DNA from 3 places in the Enterobacter asburiae genome. Region 1 is predicted to be linked to each of the others. Evidence: predicted binding sites of a transcription regulator. Region 1 holds the regulator's gene; each other region holds the start of a gene.
The links. Region 1 encodes Fur, which represses iron uptake genes when iron is present. Its sites were predicted from a motif close to ATAATAATGAGAACNACTATCAA; they were not measured.
Positions count from the first base shown of each region.

Region 2: a site for Fur is predicted at 2,325-2,347, ahead of fepD (Fe(3+)-siderophore ABC transporter permease). Genes of this name have one in related genera too.
Region 3: a site for Fur is predicted at 2,922-2,944, ahead of ACJ69_RS20180 (siderophore-interacting protein). Genes of this name have one in related genera too.

Region 1 covers NZ_CP011863.1:399,543-405,929, forward strand. The annotation lists gene glnS (glutamine--tRNA ligase) at 1-1,164, shown strand, start outside; gene chiP (chitoporin ChiP) at 1,611-3,008, shown strand; gene chiQ (ChiQ/YbfN family lipoprotein) at 3,056-3,382, shown strand; gene fur (ferric iron uptake transcriptional regulator) at 3,473-3,919, opposite strand; gene fldA (flavodoxin FldA) at 4,211-4,741, opposite strand; gene ybfE (LexA regulated protein) at 4,897-5,184, opposite strand; gene ybfF (esterase) at 5,313-6,086, opposite strand; gene seqA (replication initiation negative regulator SeqA) at 6,270-6,387, shown strand, end outside.
Region 2 covers NZ_CP011863.1:288,904-295,290, forward strand. The annotation lists gene fepC (iron-enterobactin ABC transporter ATP-binding protein) at 1-319, opposite strand, end outside; gene fepG (iron-enterobactin ABC transporter permease) at 316-1,305, opposite strand; gene fepD (Fe(3+)-siderophore ABC transporter permease) at 1,305-2,309, opposite strand; gene entS (enterobactin transporter EntS) at 2,418-3,665, shown strand; gene fepB (Fe2+-enterobactin ABC transporter substrate-binding protein) at 3,712-4,671, opposite strand; gene entC (isochorismate synthase EntC) at 4,860-6,035, shown strand; gene entE ((2,3-dihydroxybenzoyl)adenylate synthase EntE) at 6,045-6,387, shown strand, end outside.
Region 3 covers NZ_CP011863.1:4,164,620-4,171,006, reverse strand. The annotation lists gene ACJ69_RS20195 (hypothetical protein) at 1-6, opposite strand, end outside; gene ACJ69_RS20190 (hypothetical protein) at 3-506, opposite strand; gene ACJ69_RS20185 (coiled-coil domain-containing protein) at 939-2,108, shown strand; gene ACJ69_RS20180 (siderophore-interacting protein) at 2,109-2,873, opposite strand; gene ACJ69_RS20175 (PadR family transcriptional regulator) at 3,021-3,515, shown strand; gene ACJ69_RS20170 (methyl-accepting chemotaxis protein) at 3,512-5,071, opposite strand; gene ACJ69_RS20165 (methyl-accepting chemotaxis protein) at 5,408-6,387, opposite strand, start outside.

The DNA.
Region 1 (6,387 bases):
GGCAAAGCGTGCCTGCGTGCCAAAATCGACATGGCGTCTCCTTTCATCGTGATGCGCGATCCGGTGCTGTACCGCATCAAGTTCGCAGAACACCACCAGACCGGCAACAAGTGGTGCATCTACCCGATGTACGACTTTACCCACTGCATCAGCGATGCGCTGGAAGGCATTACGCACTCCCTGTGTACGCTGGAGTTCCAGGACAACCGTCGTCTGTACGACTGGGTTCTGGATAACATCACCATTCCTGTGCATCCGCGCCAGTACGAGTTCTCTCGTCTGAATCTGGAATACACCGTGATGTCCAAGCGTAAGCTGAACCTGCTGGTGACGGACAAGCACGTTGAGGGCTGGGATGACCCGCGTATGCCGACCATCTCCGGTCTGCGTCGTCGTGGCTACACAGCCGCCTCTATTCGTGAGTTCTGCAAGCGCATCGGCGTGACCAAGCAGGACAACACCATCGAGATGGCCTCCCTTGAATCCTGCATTCGTGAAGATCTCAACGAAAACGCCCCGCGCGCGATGGCCGTTATCGACCCGGTGAAGCTGGTTATCGAAAACTATCCGCAGGGTGAAAGCGAGCTGGTCTCCATGCCTAACCATCCGAACAAACCGGAAATGGGTAGCCGTGACGTGCCGTTCAGCGGTGACATCTGGATTGACCGCGCTGACTTCCGCGAAGAAGCCAACAAGCAGTACAAGCGTCTGGTGCTGGGTAAAGAAGTGCGTCTGCGTAATGCCTACGTCATCAAAGCCGAACGCGTAGAGAAAGATGCGGAAGGGAATATCACCACCATTTTCTGTTCTTACGATGCAGAGACTCTGAGCAAAGATCCTGCTGACGGCCGTAAAGTGAAAGGCGTGATTCACTGGGTGAGCGCTTCCCACGCGCTGCCGGTAGAAATCCGTCTGTACGACCGTCTGTTCAGCGTGCCTAACCCAGGTGCTGCGGAAGATTTCCTGGCGACCATCAACCCGGAATCTCTGGTAATCAAGCAGGGTTATGCGGAGCCTTCTCTGAAAGCCGCTGAAGCGGGCAAAGCGTTCCAGTTTGAACGTGAAGGCTACTTCTGCCTGGACAGCCGTTACAGCACGGCGGAAAAACCGGTATTTAACCGTACCGTAGGCCTGCGTGATACCTGGACGAAGATCGGCGAATAATATTGCTGGTCTGGTCAATGAGAGACAAACGCCGCATTATGCGGCGTTTTTTTATTTAACGATCAGGGCATTAAGCCAGGGCTTAAAGAGGCGCCATGAAAATATCAGGTCAATGAGGTGCTACTTATTTTTTAAAAAAAAGTTTGTGTCATTACGAAAATCAAAAAGGTGATAAAAAAAGAAAGAGAACCCACGTCTAGCCACTGAAATACCTGATTATTCCCCGTCATTGCTCGCCTCTCTGCAAATGTTACAAATCACTACCAATTATGTGCACTTCGTCATAATCCTGACTTTTGTCCGCTAAAAAGCATTGATAATTCGTGTCGCGAAAAATAACCTAAAGACGGTAGTTAATTCGAGGGTATTTAAAACTACCCCTGACCATTTGGTCTTTTTTATTTACGCCGTTTCAGGCGTTTTAATTCGTCAAAGAGGAATAATCTATGCGTACGTTCAGTGGCAAACGTAGTGCGCTGGCGCTGGCTATTGCCGGTGTAACAGCAATGTCGGGCCTGGTGGTGACACCAGAGGCGAAAGCGGCAGGCTTCATCGACGATTCTACCCTCACGGGCGGTATTTATTACTGGCAGCGTGAACGTGACCGTAAAGACGTCACCGAAGACAAATACAAAACCAACCTTTCTCACTCCACCTGGAACGCCAACCTGGACTTCCAGTCAGGCTATGCCGCGGATATGTTCGGTCTGGATATTGCTGCGTTTACCGCGATTGAAATGGCGGAAAACGGCGACAGCGCGCACCCGAACGAAATTGCCTTCTCCTCCAGCAATAAAGCCTATAAAGAAGACTGGTCCGGGGATAAGAGCGGTATCAGCCTTTACAAAGCCGCTGCAAAATTTAAATACGGTCCGGTTTGGGCGCGCGGCGGTTATATTCAGCCAACTGGCCAGACTCTGTTAGCACCGCACTGGAGCTTTATGCCGGGTACCTATCAGGGTGCAGAAGCCGGGGCGAACTTTGACTACGGTGATGCGGGCGCGTTGAGCTTCTCCTATATGTGGACCAACGAGTACAAAGCGCCGTGGCACATCGAAATGGACAAGTTCTACCAGAACGATAAAAAAACCAAAGTCGATTACCTGCACTCGCTGGGCGCGAAGTACGACTTCAAAAACGATCTGGTGCTTGAAGCGGCATTCGGTCAGGCACAGGGCTATATCGATCAGTATTTTGCCAAGGCCAGCTATAAATTCGATGTCGTGGGTAGCCCGCTGAGCACCAGCTACCAGTTCTACGGTACGCGCGACAAGGTCAGCAACGGTGGCGTCAACGACATTTATGACGGCACCGCGTGGCTGCAGGCGTTAACCTTCGGCTACAAGGTTGGTCAGGTTGATTTGCGTCTGGAAGGCACATGGGTGAAGGCGGAAGGGCAGCAGGGCTACTTCCTGCAGCGTATGACCCCGACCTACGCCTCCTCCAACGGTCGTCTTGATATCTGGTGGGATAACCGTTCTGACTTCAACGCCGACGGCGAGAAAGCGGTCTTCTTCGGCGCAATGTATGATCTGAAAAACTGGAACCTGCCTGGCTGGGCAGTGGGCGCTTCTTACGCTTACGCCTGGGACGCAAAACCTGCCGATATGGCCACGCCGGATGCATACTACGATCCCAACTATCGCCTGAAAGAGTCTTCCTACAGCCTCGATGCTATCTATACCCTGCAGGATGGCCGCGCGAAAGGCACGATGTTCAAACTGCACTTCACCCAGTATGACAACCACTCTGATATCCCGAGCTATGCGGGCGGTTACGGCAACATCTTCCAGGATGAACGTGACGTGAAATTCATGGTTATCGCCCCATTCACCATCTTCTGATGAACGCACCGGCGGGCTGAGTCCCGCCGGTATGGAGACTGCACATGATGAAAAAAATCGTAATCGTCGCGCTGCTGGCATCAGGGCTGGTGGCGTGCGCTCAGACGCAGGCGCCGAAAGAGGACACCCGTCTGAAGGAGGCGTATAGCGCCTGCATTAACACTGCGGAAGGATCGCCGGAGAAGATTGAAGCCTGTCAGAGCGTGCTGAACGTGCTGAAGAAAGAGAAAGCGCACGAGCAGTTCGCGACCCAGGAGAACGTCCGCGTCATGGATTACCAGGCCTGTATCCAGGCGCGTAAAACCGGTAACGATCAGGAAGTGGCGAAGCGTTGCGATAAGATCTGGAACGAGATACGCAATAACAATAAATAAGTGCTTTACGCCCGGTAAGCGCTGCGCTTACCGGGCTTTTTTAGGCAAAAAAAAGCCAACCTTGCGGCTGGCTCAGAGTATGAATACTGATTATTTCGCGTCGTGCGCGTGGTCGTCTTCGCGGCAGTCGCCTTCAGCGCAGTGACCGTAAAGGTACAGGCTGTGGTTGGTCAGGCGGATGCCATGACGCGCCGCGATTTCACGCTGGCGTGATTCAATGGAATCATCGCTGAATTCAATGACCTTGCCGCAATCGAGGCAGATCAGGTGATCGTGGTGCTGCTGCTGGGTCAGTTCGAAAACAGATTTACCGCCTTCGAAATTATGACGGGTAACAATGCCCGCGTCATCAAACTGGTTCAGCACGCGATAGACGGTAGCCAGCCCAATCTCTTCACCCATGTCAATAAGACGTTTATAAAGGTCTTCCGCACTGACATGGTGATTGTCTGGACCCTGAAGCACTTCAAGGATTTTTAACCGAGGAAGCGTTACTTTCAGGCCAGCCTTCTTTAATGCGGTATTGTTGTCAGTCATGCGGAATCTGTCCTGTTGCTAAACGATTCACTTCTGTAGGAAGTGACAGAAAATGCACCCGGGATAATGCGTCTCATTATAGAACTGCCATGGCTAAATGAAAACTGCAAGTCTCAGGCAAAATATGCTTATAAAAATGGGGTATCACCAACAAACTTGCTCAATGGAAAACCACATTTTATCAGGGAGACATTGTACAGGTCTGGGCGAAAAAGTTAAAAGATTGTAGCGATTAATTTAATCGGTTTGACCTGGAGCACGGGCGCAGCCGCCGCTGCGCCGTGATAAAAATCAGGCGTTCAGAATATCGTCCAGGTGCAGTTCCTCACGGATCTGCTTAACCCATTTCTCTACGCGCTCTGCAGTCAGCTCTGGCTGACGGTCTTCGTCGATGGCCAGACCCACGAAATGATTGTCATCGGCCAGGCCTTTAGACGCTTCAAAGTGGTAACCGGCGGTCGGCCAGTGGCCTACGATAACCGCGCCATTCGGCTCAATGATATCGCGGATGGTGCCCAGCGCGTCACAGAAGTATTCAGCGTAGTCTTCCTGATCGCCACAGCCAAACAGGGCGACCAGCTTACCGTTGAAGTCCACTTCTTCCAGCGTCGGGAAGAAATCATCCCAGTCGCACTGGGCTTCACCGTAGTACCAGGTTGGGATACCCAGCAGCAGAATGTCATAGCCTTCCAGATCTTCTTTGCTGCTCTTGGCGATGTCATGCACATCAGCAACGTCTTTACCGAGCTGTTTTTGAATGTTTTTTGCGATATTTTCGGTATTGCCGGTATCACTGCCAAAGAAAATGCCGATGATTGCCATGAGTAAAATAACCTCTTGAAACTTAATAGTATGGTGGCGCAATTCGGCCACGGATAAGGGCAATAATAGCAGAACTGGCAACCCTGCGGAAACAGCTATCGCGCAGGACTGCACTCTGTGCTACATGAAAAGGGCGATAAAGGGGATTTTCAGACTTATGCCTGGCTGCGTAACGTCTCAAGCTGGGCGATCAACATCTCTTCAATGAGCTCGCTGCGGCTGATATTTCGCGCGTCAGCCAGCTCGTTCAGCGCATCGACGGCGTCGGCGTTAAGCTTCAGTTCGACACGCTTAAGCCCACGATTTTTATCGCGTTTAAGCTGGTTGCGTTTATTGATACGCAGCTGTTCATCACGCGAAAGCGGATTCGTCTTGGGTCGTCCCGGGCGACGCTCATTCGCGAACAGATCTAGTGTCGTACGGTCCGTTTGTTCTTTGGCCATGATTCTGAGACTTCGGGGGAAACACGCCGCCCTGCTAATGCCCGGGCGATAAGCGCGCCATCATACATCACCAAAAACGGCACGCCAACGACTGGAAGCCCGCAGCCTTCCAGTCGCTTTCTTTTTAATCAATTTGCAGTATCAGCGAGATAGCGGCGAATGGCGCGCAGCACAGCGTCCGGTTTTTCCGCATGCACCCAGTGCCCGGCACCGGCAATCACGTGGGCGCGAGCCTGCGGGAATTGGGTCAGCAGCGTGTCGCGGTACGCGTCGGTAACGTAAGGCGAGTTGCCGCCGCGAATAAAGAGGGTAGGGTGTGGCCAGGCCGGGACGGTTTCCCAGCCGACGATGTTGTTGTACTGCTCCCAGAGCACCGGCACGTTAAAACGCCATTGCCCGTCAACAAACGACTTCAGCAGGAACTGGACGACGCCTTCTTCATTAAGATGCTCACGCATGACGGCAGCCGCCTGTTGGCGCGTCGCGACACCCGCTTCTGTGACCGCATTAATGGCGGCAAAAATCTCGTCGTGACGACGGACGTCGTAATCCACGGGCGCGACGTCAATCACCACCAGGCCGCTAATACGCTCCGGGGCCAGTGCCGTCAGGGCCATCACCGCTTTTCCACCCATTGAATGCCCGATGAGGGTCACCTTTTGCAGATCGTGGGCATCCAGCGTATCCAGCAGATCCTGCGCCATCGCCGCGTAGGTCATCTCGTCGGAACGCCCGGAAAGACCGTGATTGCGCATATCGACCTGCAAAATATCGTGGTCGGTAACCAGATCGCGCGCCAGCACGCCCAGGTTATCCAGGCTGCCAAAAAGCCCGTGAACCAGTACGATGGGAGAATTATTGTTCGGCGATTGTGCAGTTTGCGCTCGGGTATTCAATTTCATGGCAAAGTTCTTTTTTTACGTATGTCAGGTTAGGGTATCATGTTGACCATTCTGCCGCCCGGCTGCAAGGTTCCAGTTTAATCTGACTTTTGCTGCCAACCTGGTTTGACGCTATCCGCTGTTGGGATTTGACCTTATAATCCCAATGACTTGTATTCAGATAAGATATCGCACTGGATTAAGATGAAAACAATCGAAGTTGATGACGAACTCTATCAGTATATTGCCAGCCAGACGCGGCATATCGGGGAGAGCGCGTCCGACATTTTACGGCGCATGCTTAAAATTTCCGCCGCTTCAC
Region 2 (6,387 bases), 110 kb from region 1:
AGCGCCCGCGCGAGACCAGCTCCTGCACCGTGATGTCTCCCGGCGTGGTGGCGTTTTGCGCCAGCAGACCGATGCGTCTGGCCACCTCTTTGCTGGCGAAGCGCTGGATCTGCTCCCCGTCGAGGAACACGCTGCCTTCAGCCGGCGTCATCAGGCGGCTCAGGGTGCGCAGCAGGGTCGATTTGCCGCAGCCGTTCGGGCCGATAATCGCGGTGAAATGGCCGTCCGGAATGGCGACGGATAAGTCACGGGCAATGATTTTTTTGCCGTAGCAGAGGGTTAAGTTTTCGCCGCGCAAGCGGGGGGTTGAATCAGTCATTTCCTGCGTGACTCCTGAACGAGCAAGACGATGAGGTAAATCCCGCCGAGGCTGACGGTCACCACGCCCACCGGCAGTTGATAAGGCATAAACAGCCGCTGGGCGCAGAGATCGGCGGCCAGTAGCAGGAGCGCGCCGCACAGCGCCGCCTGAGTTAATCCCCAGCGCGCCGTGCCGCTAAGTCGCCGGGCGATGTGCGGTGCCACGAGGGCGATAAACGAGATTGGCCCGGCAATCGCGGTGGAGGCGGCGGTCAGCAGTACGGCGACCAGCATCAGCATCAGGCGCGAGCGCTCGACGCCCACGCCCAGCGCGCAGGCGCTGTCGTCGCCCATCTCCAGCAGACGCATGCGCCGCACCAGCAGCAGCGCGCCGATAAACATCAGCAAAATCAGCGGCGCGGCGGGCCAGGTTTTGCCCCACGTCAGGCCGTTGAGCGATCCGGCGTACCACAGCCCGGCGGAGAGCGCGGTTTCCAGCGAGGCCTGCAGTAAAAGCCAGGTGTTAAAGGCCATCAGCATGGCGCGGATGCCGATCCCGATGATGATCAGGCGAAAGGTGTCGATACCGTTGCGCCAGGCCAGCGCCCAGATCAGTAATGACGTCAGAATGCCGCCCGCCATCGCCGTAAAGGTAATGGCCGTCAGGTGCTGACCAAATAGCACCATCGCCACCAGCACGCCGCTCCAGGCCCCGGTGTTAAGGCCCATCACGTCCGGGCTGCCGAGCGGGTTGCGCATCAGCGACTGGAATATCGCACCGCTCACGCCGAGCGCCGCGCCGACCAGAATCGCCATCGCCACGCGCGGCAGTCGCCACTCCGTCACCACCATGGTGATGTTGCGCGGCGCGCTGCCGAGCAGGGCGTTGAATACCTGAGTAAAGTCGAGCGTCACCGCGCCGCTGCGCAGGCTCCAGACAGCCAGCAGCAGAATGACGATAGTCAGCAGGCATACGCTGGTGAGTAAACGACGGGACGGGGCCATCATGCGTCACCTCCGCGTTTACGGCGTACCAGGAAAATCAGCACCGGCGCGCCGATAAAGGCGCTGACCACCGAGACGCGCAGCTCGCCGGGCACCAGCAGGCGGCCCAGCACGTCGGCAAACAGCAGCAGGGCAGGGGTCGCCAGCAGGGTCACCGGCAGCGACCAGCGGTGATCCGCCCCCACCAGCCAGCGCGCCATGTGCGGCATCATCAGGCCGATAAAGGCGATCGGACCGACCACGGCGGTCGCGCTGCCGCACAGAATCGTGATGGCCAGAAGTCCAGTCAGCTGCGTGCGCGCCACGCGGTTGCCGAGGGCGGTCGCGGTGTCGCTGCCGAGGCTCAGGCTGTTGAGCGACCGGCTTAAAAACAGCGCCACGGCGGCGGCGATAATGACCGGGATCGCCACCACTTTTAGGGTTTCGAGGGTGCGGATATCCAGCGAGCCGGCCTGCCAGAAGCGCAGCTGGTCGTAGACGTCCGGGTTGAGCAGGGCGATGCCGTTGGACAAGCCCTCCAGCACCGCCGCGAGCGCCACGCCCGCAAGCGTCAGGCGTACCGGGCTCAGCTGCCCGCCGCCCTGGCTGCCGGTAAAGGCGACCACCAGCGAGGCGGCCAGCGCGCCGCAGAAGGCCATCACCAGCTGTTCGGAGGGCGAGGTCAACCCGAACAGCGCCGCGCCGAGCACGATGGCAAAGCTGGCGCCGGAGTTAACGCCGAGAATACCGGGATCCGCCAGCGGGTTACGGGTAAGGGTTTGCATCAGGGCACCGGCAAGGCCGAGCGCGCCACCGGACAGCAGTCCGGCAAGCGTGCGGGGCAGTCGGGCGTCGAGCACGATGACGCAGTCGGCGCTCTGGCAGGTGCCGGAGAGCGCATCAACGATAACGGACGCGGGCAGCGGCTTCGCGCCGACCAGCAGGCTGAGTGCAGTCGCAAGGATCAACAGCAGCAATAAAACGGGCACGGCAACGGCGCGCACCGCGGAAGAGGAAAACGACATAGCAACATCCATGATTTGATAATGATAGTGATTATCGTTATCTATCTTATTTGGCTATGTTAGCATGTGCGCCCATGGAATGGGTAGAAATAGACTCAAGGCTTTGTCATGAATCAAAAATCCTGGCTGCTCAACCTCAGCCTGCTGAAAACGCACCCGGCGTATCGCGCCGTTTTTATCGCTCGCTTTATCTCCATTTTGTCCCTCGGGCTGCTCGGCGTGGCCGTGCCGGTCCAGATCCAGACCATGACGCACTCCAGCTGGCTGGTGGGGTTATCCGTCACCTTAACCGGCGGGGCGATGTTCATCGGCCTGATGGTCGGCGGCGTGCTGGCGGACCGCTACGAGCGTAAAAAGCTGATCCTGCTGGCGCGCGGCACCTGCGGCGTGGGCTTTATTGGGCTGTGTCTGAACGCGATGCTGCCGGAGCCGTCGCTGCTCGCGATTTATGCCCTGGGGCTGTGGGACGGTTTCTTCGCCTCGCTGGGCGTGACGGCGCTGCTGGCGGCGACGCCCGCGCTGGTCGGGCGCGAGAACCTGATGCAGGCGGGGGCGATCACCATGCTCACCGTGCGTCTGGGCTCGGTGATTTCGCCGATGGTGGGCGGCCTGCTGCTGGCGACCGGCAACGTGGCCTGGAACTACGGGCTTGCGGCGGCGGGAACCTTTATCACCACGCTGACGCTGCTGCGCCTGCCGCTGCTGCCGCCTCCGCCGCAGCCGCGCGAGCATCCGCTGAAATCGCTGATGGCCGCGATTCGTTTCCTGTTCAGCAACCCGCTGATTGGCGGGATTGCGCTGCTCGGCGGCCTGCTGACCATGGCGAGCGCCGTGCGCGTGCTCTACCCGGCATTAGCGGGAGAGTGGCAGATGAGCGCCTCGGAGATTGGCATTCTCTACGCCGCCATTCCGCTCGGCGCGGCGTGCGGGGCGCTGACCAGCGGCAACCTGGCGCAGAGCGCGCGTCCGGGGTTGATTATGCTGCTTGCCACGCTGGCCTCGTTTATCGCCATTGGGTTCTTCAGCCTGATGCCGGTGTGGGCGCTGGGCGCGTTGTGCCTGGTGATTTTCGGCTGGCTGAGCGCCATCAGTTCGCTGCTGCAGTACACCCTGATCCAGACCCAGACGCCGGAAGGGATGCTCGGGCGCATTAACGGCCTGTGGACGGCGCAGAACGTCACGGGGGATGCGATTGGTGCGGCGATCCTCGGCGGGCTGGGGGCGATGATGACTCCGGTGGCCTCGGCGAGCTGCGGCGGGTTTGTACTGGCAATTATTGGCGTGATTTTGTTAGTGGCGCTGGTGGAATTGCGGCGGTTCAGGCAGGAGAGTGTGTTGAACGACGGTGCGGCCTGATGCCCTCACCCCGACCCTCTCCCACAGGGAGAGGGAGGGAAAATGCCTACTTAAACAACGCATTCAATCTGTTTAATACTAACATTGCGCTGTAATAATCCAGGCGGAACGTCTCCGTTCCCAATGCCCAGACCCGTTTGTTTTTCACCGACGGCAGATGCGCCAGCAGCGGGTTGGCGTAAATCGCATCCACGTCTTTCTGGTCGCCGGCAAACACAAACAGCCCTTCGCCGTTTAGCCCCGTCGACAGGTTTTCACCGCCCAGCTGAATAATGTCGTGGCGTTTGCCCTGGCTTTTAGAGGTCTGCAGCCCGGCGGGCAGATCGGCCAGCGTAAAGCCCAGCTGGTGCAGCAGCTGGCCCTGCGCGGATTCCGCGGTCCACAGGTTGGCGCTGTGCGCGGCGGCGGTGTAGACGATGGCGTTCACCGGCTGCGGCGGCAGCTTCATCTGCTGTTTCACCTGCGCGAGCTGTTTATCAAACGCGGTAATGCGCTCTGCGGCCTGTTTTTCCTGCCCGGTTATTGTGCCCAGCTGCGTCAGCAGTTCCTGCCAGCTCCTGTCGTCGTAGTTGATGATAAGCGTTGGGGCGATGGCGGAGAGCTGATCGTACAGCGCCAGCGCGGAATCCCCGCCGGTAGCGCCGATCAAAATCAGATCCGGCATTTGCGCGGCGACCGCTTCGGCGCTCGGCTCGCCGATGTACAGCCGCGCAACCTTGCGCTGTTTCGCAATATCACCCCACTGGCGCAAAAAGCCCTGCGCATCCGCCACGCGGTTGTTCGGCGTGGTGGCGCCGCTGGCGACGACCGGTGCGTCAATCGCCAGCAGGGAGCCGGTTAAGGTCACGCTGGTGGAGACAATGCGCGTCGGTTTGCTCTCAAGCGTGTGAACGCCTCGGCTGTCGGTCACCTGACGCGGCCAGTCAGCGGCAGCGGATGAGGCAAGTCCTAAAACAAAAAGTCCAGATAAAAGCAGGGTATTACGGAATAGGGCAAGGAATCTCACAGCGCGACATCCTGTTTTTGTTGAAGATAATGCTTCTCATTTTCATGTTTGCCGCGAAGGGATGCAAGCTTTTGTCGCATAAGTTATTTGTCCGACGGTTGACAGCGAAGCGATGTGGGATTAGGTTAGCCGACGAAAATATAAATGATAATCATTATTGCTTCTTTTATCATTTTGAGGAGGATGATATGGACACGTCCCTGGCTGAGGAAGTTCAGCACACCGCGACCACGCTGCAATCAGACAGCTTTTTCTTTATGTCGCCTTACCGCAGTTTTACTACCTCAGGCTGTTTTGCCCGCTTCTCTGAACCCGCCGTCGGCGGCGACGATCCGGCGGGGCACTTCCAGCAAAAATTAGCCCAGGCTTTCCAGAATGCGAAAGCTAACGGTATCGCTCATCCGGTGATGGTAGGGGCTATTCCGTTCGATACCCGCAAGCCATCTTCTCTGTTTATTCCGCAGCGCTGGCAGACCTTTTCCCGCCCGTCACGTCAGCAGTCCGCACGCTATTTTTCCGGTTCGCAGGCGCTGAAGGTGGAACAACGCACCGAGATCCCGCCGCAGCCCGTGTTCGAAGAGATGGTCGCTCGCGCCGCGTCGCTTACCGCCACGCCGCAGGTAAACAAGGTGGTGCTGTCGCGCCTGATTGATATCGCGACCGACAAAAACATGGACAGCGGCGCGCTGATGGAGCGGCTGATCGCCCAGAACCCGGCGAGCTTTAATTTCCACGTGCCGCTGGAAGACGGCGGCGTGCTGCTCGGCGCCAGCCCCGAACTGCTGCTGCGCAAAGAGGGCGCGCACTTTAGCTCGCTGCCGCTGGCAGGCTCGGCGCGTCGTCAGCCGGACGACGTATTGGATCGCGAAGCGGGCAATAAGCTGCTGGCCTCCGAAAAGGACCGTCACGAGCACGACCTGGTGACTCAGGCAATGAAGGCCATTCTGGCACCGCGCAGCCACCACCTGAGCATGCCGTCTTCGCCGCAGCTCATCACCACGCCGACGCTGTGGCATCTGGCGACGCCGGTTGAAGGTGACGCGCGTGAAAATGAAAACGCCCTGACGCTGGCCTGCCTGCTGCACCCGACCCCGGCGCTGAGCGGCTTCCCACATGAGGCGGCGAAAGAGCTGATCGCCGAGCTGGAGCCGTTCGACCGCGAGCTGTTCGGCGGCATCGTCGGCTGGTGCGACAGCGAGGGCAACGGCGAGTGGGTGGTGACCATCCGCTGCGCGCGTCTGCAAAAAAATACCGTTCGCCTGTTTGCCGGCGCGGGCATTGTGCCTGCCTCTTCGCCGGTGGGCGAGTGGCGCGAAACGGGCGTGAAGCTCTCCACCATGCTCAACGTGTTTGGTTTGCACTAAGGAAGACTCATGACCATCCCTTTTACCCGCTGGCCTGAGGAATTCGCCCGCCGCTACCGCGAAAAAGGCTACTGGCAGGATCTGCCGCTGACCCACATCCTGACGGATCGCGCGGACAGCGATGCCGTGGCGATTATCGACGACGAGCGGCACATCACCTACCGCGCGTTTAATCAGGCGGTGAACAACCTGGCGTCTGCCCTTAAGGCACGCGGGCTGCAGCGCGGCGAGACGGCGCTGGTGCAGCTCGGCAACGTGGCCGAGTTCTACATCACCTTCTTCGCGCTGCTGCAAATCGGCGTCGCGCCGGTGAACGCGCTCTTTAGCCATCAGCGCAGCGAGCTGAACGCCT
Region 3 (6,387 bases), 950 kb from region 1:
TCTCACTGTACAAAATCCTTTTCAATATAAATACCATTGACGGTATCCAGCGCGACTTCTTTCATATAAAGCACGCAATATCCCGTTTTATCGCTATAGCTAATATGCCCTTCGTAAATCTTTTTCTTTTCTGGCGTAAAGGTGAGCGAGACATTACATCCCTGGTATAAAGCGTGCTGAACAGTCGTTTTTTCGTCTGGCACAATCAGCGTTTCAAAATAGTCTTTATCATATTTCTTGCCCGTCACTTTAGGGAGACCAATATCTTTTGTCGACCCAAGGAAAGGGTTCAGATAACGATTGTGCTTAAGTACCCATCCACCAATTTCTTTACCTGTTTTATCATACTGATAGATGCCATAACTCATCGGCGGGCCAATGAGGCGAATCTTAGCCACATCCTCGCTATTCGGAGGAGGCATGTACATTTTCGGCTCAGGAAAGAAAGTGCTACAACCAGAAAGACTCACTATTGCTGGAATAATTATATATTTTAAAAATCGCATACCGTTACCTTTATATATACCATTGCTTATTTCCCGGGAGACAATGCCGGAGCATTAACATCCCGGAATGTTATTAACAAATCACTCATAGATATAAAGGTCAACTAAAAAAAATAAATTTAGGTTTAGTGTAATAAAAATGAGCGTGACGTTGGATTTTGAGGAATTCACGAATACGATTTGTACAATGAAATATCCATTGCTATATGATGCTCCTCAGGCACGGAAAGCGCTGCGAACCCCATGGCGAAGCGTGGAAGCATTGGCAGAGCGGGAACGGGGAACGCAAACCATTCTGTCTCTTTACTCACAAACCCTAAAAACTAAAGAAATCCCCCATCGCGCCGATCATCATCCGTGTGTATTATTTCCTGTAGCTTTTACAACAACTAACCTTAACTCAAATACTTAAGCGCCAAAGCGAAAGGCATCATGAGCACACCGATCAAACGGCTAGAAATCATTAAAAATGCCATTGAACTGGAAGATGACGACATCATCCAGAACCAGCTGACACGCCTGAAAAATGAAGCGTTTGACGATGAGCTACAGGCAATCGTCGTGGCGCTTGAGGAGAAGAACTACACCGCTGCGATGGCGGCAATTACCGCCTGGCTGCAGGGCCAGCGCGCCGTGACCCAGTGGCGCGATCCGCAGGTGGCCGCCAGCAAGCTGGAGCTGAAGGCGCTGGAAGAACGTCTGCGCGATCTGATTGACCGCCGCAACGCCCGGGTGCAGCAGCTCGATGAGTTCAACGATCTCTATTTCTCCCGTCTCGGGCCGCTGATGCAGCAGATCCTCGCCCTGCGTAAAACCCTGGCCGAGCTGAACCTGCGCCGTCAGCAGGCGGAAGCGCGTCGCCGTGAGGAAGATTACCGTCGCTGCCAGCGCTATATGGCGCAGGCGGTAGAGGTGCTGGCGACGCTCACCCAGCGCTGGCGCGATCTCCCGGCCGACTCCGTGCAGGCCGCTGAGGCGCGCAAGCATCTTGAACAGCAAAGCAATCTGATTGCCAACCTGCTGGCCGAAGCGCTGGAGCTGGAGAGCGGCTTAACGCGCGAAGAGGAGCCTGCGCGTCAGGCGCGCGACGACGCTAACGAAGAGTACGAAAAGTATCGCGAACAGCATCACGATGCCGAAGTGCGGCTGCGCAAGGGTAAGGATCTTTCGGAAGAGGATCGGAACGAGCTGAAGCGTCTCTGGCGGCAGGCGAGCAAGCTCTGCCACCCGGATCTGGTGGCGGATGACCTGAAAGAAGAAGCCAACGCGATGATGGTGCAGCTCAACCAGGCGAAGCAGCGTGGCGACGTTAAAACCATTCGCTCACTGGTGGCCCGCCTGCAGCAGGGCTTTGAGCCATTGATGGCAAGCGACAGGCTGAACGATCTGGAACGTATCCGAAAAAAAATGGCGCAGGTTCGCGAGCAGATAGACATTTTAGTGAACGAGCTGGCGGAGCTTGAGAAAGAGGAGTCCTGGCTTCTGGTCTCGTCGCTGAACAATATGGAAGCATACTTCGCTCAGCAGGAGAAAGCCCTGCACGAGGTCCGCGCCTCGCTCGAACATCAGGTGAGCGAAGCGCAGCTGGATTCCGCCGCCTGATTATTTGGCGTGCCAGTATGCGCTGGCACGCACCAGCTGCTGGTCAATCGCATCGGTTTCAAACTGACGGCTCAGCGTCTTCACTACCTTCCCTTCCCCGGTCAGCCAGATGAAATAGTCTTCACCGGGAACGGTCAGCGCCGCCAGATGGTCCGCTACCGCCTGCTCGCTGTGGCCCACCACCCAGGTGATATCGAACCCGCTCAGGTGTGCCAGATAGTCTTTATAAGATTCGTCCCCGACCGTCACTACCGCATGAATTTCCGGGCGAACCGGCAGTTTAGCAATGCTCTCCAGGCGTCGGCGCAGCGCGGGCATGCCGGACTCGTCGCACACGTACAGCTGCCAGGCGTAATCCTCCGGCACCACCAGCGAACCGCGCGGGCCGCCGATGGTCAGCCTGTCACCCGCTTTCGCCTCGACCGCCCAGCGGCTGGCAATGCCGCCGTCATGAACGAAGAAATCGAGCACCAGCTCATGGTTTGCCTCGTCGTACAGCGGCGTGTAGTCGCGCGTCTGAGGACGTACGCCGTCTCCCCAGTCGATGCCTTCATCGGTGACCACCGGCGGTACAAATACCGCCCCAGGAGCCGGGAAAAAGACTTTGGTATGGTCGTCGAAACCGCAGGAGCTAAAGCCCTCCAGCGCCTCGCCGCCTAAAACAATGCGCTGGAAACCCGCGCTGGGGCGCTCAACGCGGAGCACCGTCAGCTCGCGAAAGCGCAGGTCATTACGAACACGCTGTGGGTAACGGGTAGATGCCATTTTTAGCCCCTTCTCTGGTGAATACGATATATCTAAATCAATTTTCAAATGATAATGATTACTAATAAGAAAAAATGCAAGATCTTTTAGATTGCATCTGAATATATCTTAGATATAGTTTAGATATATCAAATTGAGAGAGCTACTATGCGATACGAACACGACAGCGGCGGGCGCCGACCGCGCTTTTTCGGCCACGGCGATCTGCGGCTGGTGATTCTGGATATCCTGACCCGCAGCGCGAGCCACGGCTACGAGCTGATCAAAGAGATCGAGAATCTGACTCAGGGGAATTACACCCCGAGCCCAGGCGTGATCTACCCGACCCTGGATTATCTTCAGGATCAAACGTTTATCACTATTACGGAAGAAGAGAACGGTCGTAAGACGATTACGATTACCGCTGAAGGACAACGCTGGCTGGACGAAAACCGGGAGCAGCTGGAACAGATCCAGGTGCGGATCAAAGCCCGTTCCGTCGGTTTTCAGCTGCGCAAAAACCCGCAGATGAAGCGGGCGCTGGATAACTTCAAAGCGGTGTTAGACCTCAAGGTGAATCAGGGAGAGCTCAGCGACGCGCAGCTCAAGCAGATTATCGGCGTTATTGACCGCGCGGCGCTCGAGATCTCCCAGCTGGACTAAGCCGTCGCGTGCTCGCTCACGCGGAAGACGCGTACCAGCTCCTTCAGGTGCATCGCCTGTTCGTTAAGCGATGCCGCCGCAGCCACAGACTCCTCCACCAGCGCGGAGTTCTGCTGGGTGGTGGCGTCAATCAGGCCAATCGCGCTGTTAATCTGCGAGATACCTTCCGTCTGCTCGTGGCTGGCCTGGCGAATTTCCCGCAGGATCACGTCCATCTCTTCCACGTTGCCGACCATCCCGTTGATCAGCCCACTCGCTTTTTCGACCAGGTTCATCCCGTCCTGAGTCTGGCTGGTGGAGCTCTCAATCAGCTCGCGGATTTCGCTGGCAGACGACGCGCTCTTCTGGGCAAGCTGGCGAACTTCACCCGCCACCACCGCAAAGCCGCGACCGTGCTCACCGGCGCGCGCCGCTTCCACCGCCGCGTTCAGCGCCAGAATGTTTGTCTGGAACGCAATGGCGTCGATCAGGTCGATAATGTCGGACATCCGGTTCGACGTCTCGTTAATCAGGCGCATTTTGCTGGTCACCTGCTTCATCATCTCGCCGTTGTTTTTAACCACCGTGGCGGCATCCGCCGAGAGGTTGGTCGCTTCCCCGGTATGCGAGGCGGTATTTTTCACCGTCGCGGTGATCTGCTCCATCGAGGCGGCGGTCTGTTCAACGGAGCTGGCCTGCTCTTCCGTGCGCGCGGCCAGCTCCTGGTTCCCGGCGACAATCTGCGCTGCAGCGCTGGAGATATTCTCCGAGCCGGTTTGCACCTGCTGCACGATGTCCAGCAGTCGCGTTTTCATCTCCATCAGCGCATGCAGCAGCAGACCCGTTTCGTCTTTGCCGTGTGGCGTGATGCTGCCCGTGAGATCGCCCTCAGAAATGGCTTTTGCAAAATGCACCGCCTCGCCGAGCGGACGAGTGATAGCGCGCACGATAAACCAGCCGATCAGGCTGCCTGCCGCAATGCTAAAGAGCGTGAGCAGGATCAGCAGCAGTCGGTTAGATCTGAAATCCCCTTCCACCTGCGCACCGGCACTCTGCATCTCGCTGTTTTGAATGGTAATCAGCTCCTTCACCTTCGCTTTATAAGCCTGCTGCACGGCGAGGGTAGTGGTCATCATCTCCTGAATAGCGCCCGCACGATTGTTGTTCTGCACCGCCTGCAGAATGCGGTAGCGCGAGTCCAGATACTGCTGGCGCACGCTGCGGATTTCCGCCAGCACCTGCTGAGACTTCTGATCCTGCAGCGCGTTGTTCAGCTCGCCCAGGATCACCGTGATGTGCTCGCTGATCTCTTTCAGGCGCTGCTGAGATTGCCCCGTGTAAGTGCCCTGCTCGTCCAGCAGCATCAGCTGTTGAGTGCTAATAAATTCCTGGAAGTTATCGATTAACTGGTTCGCTTTTACCGTGGTCGGATAATCGCTGCTAATAATCGATTGCATCCCGTTATTAGCCCGGTTCAGGCTCAGCAGAGACAGGCTCGCGCTGATCGCCATCAGGACAATAAAGAACCCAAACGCCAGAAATAATTTCGTGCCGATCTTTACGTCATGTAAGAACATATTTTCTCCATCGATGTGATTATTTCTCAGACGATCGCTGTTATCGGTAACGATTTCGCTAACTTTATGAGTTTGATCGCTTTTTTATTTCATAACCCCCGCAATGCATAGGTGTAGGCTATTAATATGGCCTCATCGATCGTTACCAGACCGTCAAACGGGGTATTTTTGAAATAGCATTCTGAAGAACTGACTTAGGCAGGAATAAATAACTGAGGCACTTTCTTTAGTTATTTAATATTAAATTAACAATAAAGCACATTAATAGTCACAACCAGAAAATAAAACGCCGCTTACTCCTTACGGAATAAACGGCTTTTCCGGAACATTATTGAATCAATGGAGCACGGTCACCGCATCCTTAAGGCGTCCGGCGCGGTGCTTCACCATCGCAGAAATGTGGGCGCTCTCCTCGACCAGGTCGGCGTTTTTCTGCGTGATGCTGTCGAGTTCGGCCACCGCGCGGGTCAACTCTGACAGTCCGGTTGCCTGCTCGGAGGTCGCGTGGCTGATCTGGGCGATAAGCTGCGTCACGTTTTTCACCTGCTCGACAATATCATCCATCGTGCGGCCTGCGGCGTGAACCTGCTCAGAGCCGGACTGCACCTTGCTGGCGCTGGCATCAATGAGTTTACGAATATCATTGGCGGCGCTGGCGCTGCGGCTGGCAAGATGGCGGACTTCGCCCGCGACCACGGCAAAACCTTTGCCCTGCTCCCCTGCCCTTGCCGCTTCAACCGCCGCGTTCAGCGCCAGAATATTGGTCTGGAAAGCGATATCGTTAATCAGGGAGGTAATCGAGCCAATTCGCTGCGTGCTGTCAGCAATGTCATCCATGGTTTTGACGACGGTCTGCATCGCGTTGCCCCCTTTCGTCGCCGCGCTGCTCGCGGCCACGGAGAGTTTATCCACCTCGGCGGCGGTTTCAGAGTTACTCTGAACGGAAGCGGCCATCTGGTTCATTGTTGCAACGGTCTGCTGCACGTTCGCCACGGTCTGACGCGTCCGATCGTTCAGGTCTTCATTTCCCTGCGCCAGCCTGTCGCTGCCGTCACGGACGCTCACCACCTGGCTCGACACGTCATTGATTAACCAGCGGCACATCAGGCCCAGTTGCCCGACCGCGCGCAGCGTCAGCCCCAGCTCGTCGCTGCGGTTCAGATGCTGCACGCTGTTGCGCTCACCGGTTGCGACCTTCAGCGCCTGTCGCGCCACATTCTCTACCGGGCGGACAATCTGTTGCTCAAACAGCAGTGTCCCCAGCAGCATCACCAGCGCGGCTGCGGCGAGCGGTATCCACCCGGCAGAGGTCGCGA